Regions from separate parts of the Metabacillus sp. KH_069 genome, predicted to be linked through region 3. Evidence: riboswitches for the same ligand, from Rfam matches in the RefSeq annotation. Region 3 holds a riboswitch; each other region holds the start of a gene.
The links. A riboswitch is a leader RNA that binds a small molecule or an ion and turns the genes downstream of it on or off. The one in region 3 is predicted to bind cobalamin.
Positions count from the first base shown of each region.

Region 1: another riboswitch for cobalamin. It lies ahead of AC3ISE_RS14180 (DUF4430 domain-containing protein); the one in region 3 lies ahead of AC3ISE_RS10500 (cob(I)yrinic acid a,c-diamide adenosyltransferase).
Region 2: another riboswitch for cobalamin. It lies ahead of AC3ISE_RS04190 (ribonucleoside-diphosphate reductase subunit alpha); the one in region 3 lies ahead of AC3ISE_RS10500 (cob(I)yrinic acid a,c-diamide adenosyltransferase).

Region 1 is NZ_CM174460.1:2,835,026-2,837,291, reverse strand. It holds gene AC3ISE_RS14185 (ATP-binding protein) at 1-628, shown strand, start outside; cobalamin riboswitch at 719-920, shown strand; gene AC3ISE_RS14180 (DUF4430 domain-containing protein) at 1,131-1,541, shown strand; gene AC3ISE_RS14175 (ECF transporter S component) at 1,556-2,071, shown strand; gene AC3ISE_RS14170 (cob(I)yrinic acid a,c-diamide adenosyltransferase) at 2,144-2,266, shown strand, end outside.
Region 2 is NZ_CM174460.1:813,332-815,597, forward strand. It holds gene AC3ISE_RS04190 (ribonucleoside-diphosphate reductase subunit alpha) at 1-827, opposite strand, end outside; cobalamin riboswitch at 1,010-1,192, opposite strand; gene dat (D-amino-acid transaminase) at 1,440-2,266, shown strand, end outside.
Region 3 is NZ_CM174460.1:2,118,120-2,120,385, forward strand. It holds gene AC3ISE_RS10495 (cobyric acid synthase) at 1-725, opposite strand, end outside; gene AC3ISE_RS10500 (cob(I)yrinic acid a,c-diamide adenosyltransferase) at 709-1,257, opposite strand; cobalamin riboswitch at 1,388-1,571, opposite strand; gene AC3ISE_RS10505 (Dph6-related ATP pyrophosphatase) at 1,638-2,266, opposite strand, start outside.

The DNA.
Region 1 (2,266 bases), 720 kb from region 3:
TGAAGCGATTGTCGATGACATTGCAAGCTCTGAGGAAGAGAAAAAAGAGATTGCTCAGGTCATCTATGATGAATCACTGCGCATGGGAAGACTTGTTAACGATTTGCTTGATCTTGCAAGAATGGAAGCAGGACACATCTCTCTTAATTTAGAGCGAATCTTGGTTCATGAGTTTATTGAGAAAATCAGCCGGAAATTCCAGGGACTTGCAAGAGACAAAAAAATTACGTTAACCTCCTCTTTTTCACTGGATGATCCTGAGTTTGTCCTTGATCCGGATAAGATTGAACAGGTTTTGACGAACCTTGTTGATAATGCGATCAGACATACCCAAGAAGGGGGATCTGTTGAAATTCATGTTCAAACCGTTGCAGGCGGCATGAAAATTGACGTAAAAGATACAGGAACGGGTATTGTAGAAGAGGATTTGCCTTTTGTCTTTGAACGTTTTTATAAAGCGGATAAAGCAAGAACAAGAGGTCGTTCGGGCACTGGACTTGGCCTTGCGATTGCAAAAAACATCGTTGATGCCCATGCAGGCACAATTAATGTTCACAGCAAGGTGAATGAAGGGACAGCGTTCAGCTTCTATTTGCCTCGAAAAAGCGATGTTTCTGATAGAACATGACGAAAATTCTTGTTTCATAAGAAACACCGAATGAAATTTCTGTTGAAGACCTCAGTCGTTTTATGTAAAATAAGACTGAATTAATAAAATCGTATACTTTGAGATATAGGTGCTTTACGCTTAATAGGGAATCAGGTGAAATGCCTGAACTGTCCCCGCAACTGTATTTGCCGACGAAACTTTGTCTAAACCACTGTATAATCAGATGGCTCTATTGCTGTTTATTATATGGGAAGGTTCGAGTGGAGGATGACGCAAAAGTCAGTAGACCTGCCGATATCTCTTACATTGTTTGTATTCTTCGGGGCTTGAGCATAGAAACGGCAGGATTTATGTTTCTTTGCATACAATCCCAATCTATTTATGCCGTTTTTAAGCCCATCTTAGGAGATGGGCTTTTTCGTATTTCTCAGGATAAAAAGATCAAGCTCCAGAGCCTGACTTCCGTGAAGTGTTTCATGATCCACTAAATAGATACATACAGAAGAAGGAGAGATTAGTTGTGAAAAAATTAATAAGTTTACTGTCCGTTTTCCTTTTAGCGCTGCTTGCAGCTTGCGGAAATACAGCGGAGGAACCGAAGAAAGAAGCTCCAAAATCTGAACAGGCTGCTGATGAAGCAGAAGAAATGAAAGCTGCTGTCACACTTACTAAAAATGAAATGGCAGAAAAAGTAGACTCTAAAGAATTGGCTTTTGAAGAAGGTCAGACACTGATGGATGCAATGAAAGCGAATTTCAAAGTAGAAGAATCTGGCGGCTTTATCAGCGGAATTGATGGAATCATGGCAAGCGATGCGGATAAAACTTACTGGCATTTAATTGTTAATGGAGAAGACGCAATGACGGGTGCTAATGAAATCGAGCTGAAAGATGGAGATAAAGTTGAGTTCGATTTAAGAAAATATGAGTAATCCTGGAGAGCGCTATGTCGACTAGAAGAATCAGTCTGCTTTCGCTGCTGATCGCACTATCAGTTGTTGGAAGAATGGCATTTCAATTTGTGCCGAATATTCAGCCAATGACTGCCATTATTCTCATCACTTCAATATTAATTGGCCCTGTAAATGGCATGATTGTAGCCGTTTTAGGGTGCTTCCTGAGCAATTTGCTGCTCGGGATGGGAACATGGACAATCTGGCAAATGCTCGCATGGGGCATTCTCGCATTGATATCAGGTCTTTTAGGCAAATATGTGAAATCAAATCGTCTTATCATCTTTACACCCATTTCTGTATTAGCAGGATACCTATTCGGGTTTGTTGTTTCACTGAATATGTTTGTCTTGACTGACCATGGATTCGCCTATTATCTTGCTGGTCTGCCTTTTGATACAGCACATGCAATCGGAAATGGCATTTTCTTTCTTTTGCTATACCCTATCATGAGAAAAACGTTTGAGTATTACTTGAATAAGAAGGATTATGGCGTAACAATGCAATAAGAAAAATGGTAAAATAAAAGAGCGATTAGTTTCGCTCTTTTTACTTTTAAACCCTAAAGGAGCTGCTGAAAAATGAATTTATATACAAGAACAGGCGACAAAGGGAAAACAAGCATTATTGGCGGCCGAGTCGATAAAGATGATTTAAGAGTAGAGGCATATGGCACGATTGACGAAGTCAATTCATTTGTCGGA
Region 2 (2,266 bases), 1.3 Mb from region 3:
ATGTCACTGCCTCGGCTGCGGATCTTTCCTAGATAAACTCCGATGCCTCCGCCAGATTTTGAAAGATTTGCAATATCTGTATTGCTGTCAAAGATGCCTTGCAGACTATCATCAACTGTATCTATAAAACAGCTCGACAGCTGGCCGACAGGCTTCCCTGCATTTGATAATGTCGGTGTAGCAACGGTCATATACAGATTGCTGAGAGCCCAGTAAGCTTCTTTGACAAGCTGAAGGCGATGCTCTGTTTTTTCATTGGCCATAAGCGTCATGGCGATGACAAGATAGCGTTCCTGCGGCAGTTCAAATGTTTTTTTATCAAAATCTCTTGCTAAATAGCGGTCCGACAAGGTGCGGAGTCCAATGTATGTAAACAGCTTGTCTTTTTCCGGCTGAATGATTGATGAAAGGCTTTGTATTTCTTCGTCTGAATATGCGTTCAGCAAATTCGGACTGTATATGCCCTTATCAGTCAGTGTTTTAAGTAAGTTCAGAAACGAATCATATCCATTTGGCTGATTGCGGTTGAACGCAGCTTCCTTATATAGCTTTCTTAGATAAATGCGTGCACAAAAGTAAGTCCATTGAGGTTCAAGCTCACTAATATTGGAGAGACCTTCGAGAATAAGGAGATTGGAGATTTGGGATGTTGTATATTCACTGCGGCCTTCGATGCTTTGTACAATTCTTGTGCTGTAAGCATCCAGGTCAAGCTCTTTGAAGCCGTGTCCGATTTCATCTATGAAGTCTCTTATCCGTTTTTCTGAAAATGGGGCTTTTTCAAGTGTCAGTTCATTAAAAATAATTGTTGCCATTTTGGTTGCCATTTGACATCCTCCTAAAAAATAATAAAGCGCAAAGGCTTTAATCAGCTCTTGATTGTGTGATGTTTATACCTAAAAAAAAATCCGCTCATGGGATCATGAGCGGATCAAACGATAGAATAAAAGGATACAAGCAGTCCTGTTATTAACCATCGTTTCATCTCCTCAGTCCCCGAAGAATTCGAAACTATAGCAATCAAATGGCAGGTCTCCTGACTTGTGATCATTCTGCGCTGAGTCCTTCCCATACTTCAATCTCGTACAGTGGTATTCCCAGTTCGTCACACTTACAGTTGCGGGGACAGTTCCGGATTTGCACCGGATTCCCTTTTAAGCCAATAAATTGGCACCTTTGCTTGCTGTTGTTTTTCAATATGTAGTATTGCGATTTTGATTTTTTATCAATATCTTGTGTTTGTGGATAATTTCATCATAATGGACAGGAAAAGAAATTTCAACTGAAATCTGTAAAAAAACAAATAAAAAGATGAAACCATTTTACAGACCAGCGTGTTTCATCATAACATAGAGAGAGGAAGTTTTTCATTCAATCACATGTAATAAAATCGATTTATTTCAGAAAACAGCCTTCAATCTAACCAAAGGAGCCTTCATATGTACATACTTTTAAACGGTGAATTTAAGCAGAAAAACGAAGTATCCATTGATTTTGAAGATAGAGGATATCAATTTGGGGATGGCGTGTACGAGGTAATCAGAGTATATAATGGCTCGTTTTTTGCGATGAAAGAGCACATGGAGCGATTTGTCAGAAGTGCAAAAGAGATTAAGATTGTACTTCAGCATTCAGCAGAAGAATTAACAGGAATGCTGAATGAACTCATCCATAAAAATCAGGTGCAAGATGGTGCTGTTTATATGCAAATCACACGCGGGGTAACAGGAAGGAAGCATCTTTTTCCGGGAAAAGACGTTACTCCTAAGATAGTAGCCTATCCAATTCCTTGCTCAAAGCCTGTAAAAGAGCAGGAAAAAGGCATTAAGCTGTATCTTATTGAAGATATCCGCTGGCTGAGATGTGATATCAAAAGCCTGAATTTGCTTGGGAATGTTCTCGCCAAACAGGAGGCTTACGAAAATGCAGCATACGAGGCTCTGCTTCATCGCGGTGAGCATATAACGGAGGGTTCTTCGTCTAATTTTTACGGTGTAAAGAATGGGACCATTTATACACACCCTGCGAATCATTTGATTTTAAATGGTGTGACTCGCATGAAAGTTGCAGATCTTTGCAGAAAAAACGGATTGACGCTGGCGGAAGAGAGATTGAAAGTAGACGACCTCAAAACGCTTGATGAAGCGTTTATTACTTCTACGACGAGTGAGGTCATACCAGTCACGGAGATTGATTCCATGAAGGTTGGAGAAGGGGTGCCCGGACCTGTTACGAGAAAGCTTCAGCGGTTGTTTGAAGAAATGAT
Region 3 (2,266 bases):
GCTATTTCCAGGTCCGGCAAAAAGGGAACAACTCCAAGTACCGGAAGCCCTGTATATTCTTCAAACCAGTCCAGTCCCGGCTGAAGCAGAGATAGATCGCCTCTGAATTTATTGATGATCACCCCGATAATCCGGTTCCGATCCGCCTCGCTCAGCAGCTGCAGGGTCCCGACCAGGCTGGCAAAAACGCCTCCTTTGTCAATATCTCCGATTAAAATCACTGGAGCCTCTGCGATTGCTGCTACTCTCATGTTCACAAGCTCACGGTCATTTAAATTCACTTCTGCAGGAGAACCTGCCCCTTCGATCACAATGACTTCGTATTTGTTTGACAGCTTCATCAGCGAATCCTTGATCGCCTGAAGCCCTAAATGATAAAAATCCTCTCTATACTCGGTTGCCCTCATATTTGCATAGGGCTTCCCATGAAAAACCACCTGAGATTCCATGTCTTTTGATGGCTTGATCAAAATGGGATTCATATCAGTCGTGGCTTCTATTCGGGCAGCCTCCGCCTGAATTCCCTGAGCCCTTCCGATTTCCTTGCCATCACTCGTAATATAAGAATTCAGAGCCATATTTTGCGATTTAAACGGGGCTGTTTGATAGCCGTCCTGCCTGAAAATCCGGCAGAGTGCTGTGACGAGCATGCTTTTTCCTGCGTCAGAATGTGTCCCTTGAATCATGAGTTTTAATGCGTTTTGTTCTTCAATATTCAATTCCATAAATGGCATCTACACCTTCTTCGTAGTAGTGCTTTTCCACATTGATGACAGACACAAGATCCGCGATTTCTTTTATTTCTTCTTTTGCATCTCTTCCTGTCAGAACGATATGAACGTGGGTCGGGCGGTTTTGAATCGTATGTATAACATCCTCTATTGGCAGAACGTCATCAACCGGGAACTTCTGAATAGCTAGCGCATTATTGATTTCATCAAGAATGACAACATCATACTTGCCGCTTACTATCTTTTCTTTAGCTATACTCCAGGCTGATTTTAACGCTTTGCGGTGAACATCAGGTGTTTTTGTCCAAGTGAATCCGGCGCCAAGCTGATGGATCTCTGCACCGTTGAGTGTTTCAAGCACATTTTTTTCACCATAGGTTCTTTCGGGTGATTTTATAAATTGAAGGATGGAGACTTTCATTTCTCTTCCGATTGACCTGACAGCAAGACCGATGGCCGCTGTTGTTTTTCCTTTGCCGTTGCCCGTAAAAATGAGCACTCTTCCTTTTTGATCATTTCCTGTCATTCCCGCATCTCCTCTTTTTGTCTATAAACATAAAAAAGACCTTGAACTGAATAGGAAGTCAGTCAAGGCCTTTAATAAGCAAATTCTTACACACTAAGGGTACCTGACTTATTTTTCCCACCGAAAAACAAGCAATCAATCTTTAAAAGCAGGTCTCCTGGCTTCACGCTTCATTTTCTATTGAACCTTCCCAACTTAAAAAGTCAGTGGCATCTCAATGGAATCTGCGCTTACAGTAGCGGGGGCTGCACCGGATTTTAACCGGTTTCCCTATTATCCTGATTTCATCAGGCACTTTTAAAGAATCATATTTTTTTGTTCATTGTAATCTATAAAAATGGAAATGTCATCAAAATCTTTTTTCTGAAACGTCAGTCAGACTATTTCACGATGAGGGTTAAACCTTCAAGCTCCAGACGCGTCATAGTTTCCATTTGTGTTTTCTCGCCAAATGTAAGCTGGATTCGCTTTTTAAATAACGGGCCATCATACACAAAGGTATGATATTCTCCTGCCTCACCCATAGGACAGACAGGCTCGGACTTCATTTTTTCAATTAGCTGCTGATCAATTTCCTTGCCAAGCCATGTTTTATCAAGCACATCATCCTGAGTTCGGATGATGACTGCTTTGTATCCGCTATTTGCAAAAGCTTGAAGGGCGTGCGCTGCTTCCTTCTTCTCCATCCAGAGCGGATACAGTGCTTCTAACCCGGCAGAGTTCGCTGCATTCTCTCCCCAGCTGCGGTGTTCATCAAGATACAAATCTCCGAAAGCTGCACTTGTAAGATGATAGTTTTCCTTCAACTCTCTAAGTGAATCTATAAAACTTTGAGTATATCCTTTAAATGTGCATCTAATAAAATGCACAGGAATACCTAAGGCTTCACTTTGTTTTAGAATCGCTTCCAATTTCTCGCCATGTCCGAACGTTCTTTCCAGCTCCACTGGTACAGTGGTTACAAGACAGGCAATTTCATGGCCCTGGGCAATTAGCTTATGCAGTGCCA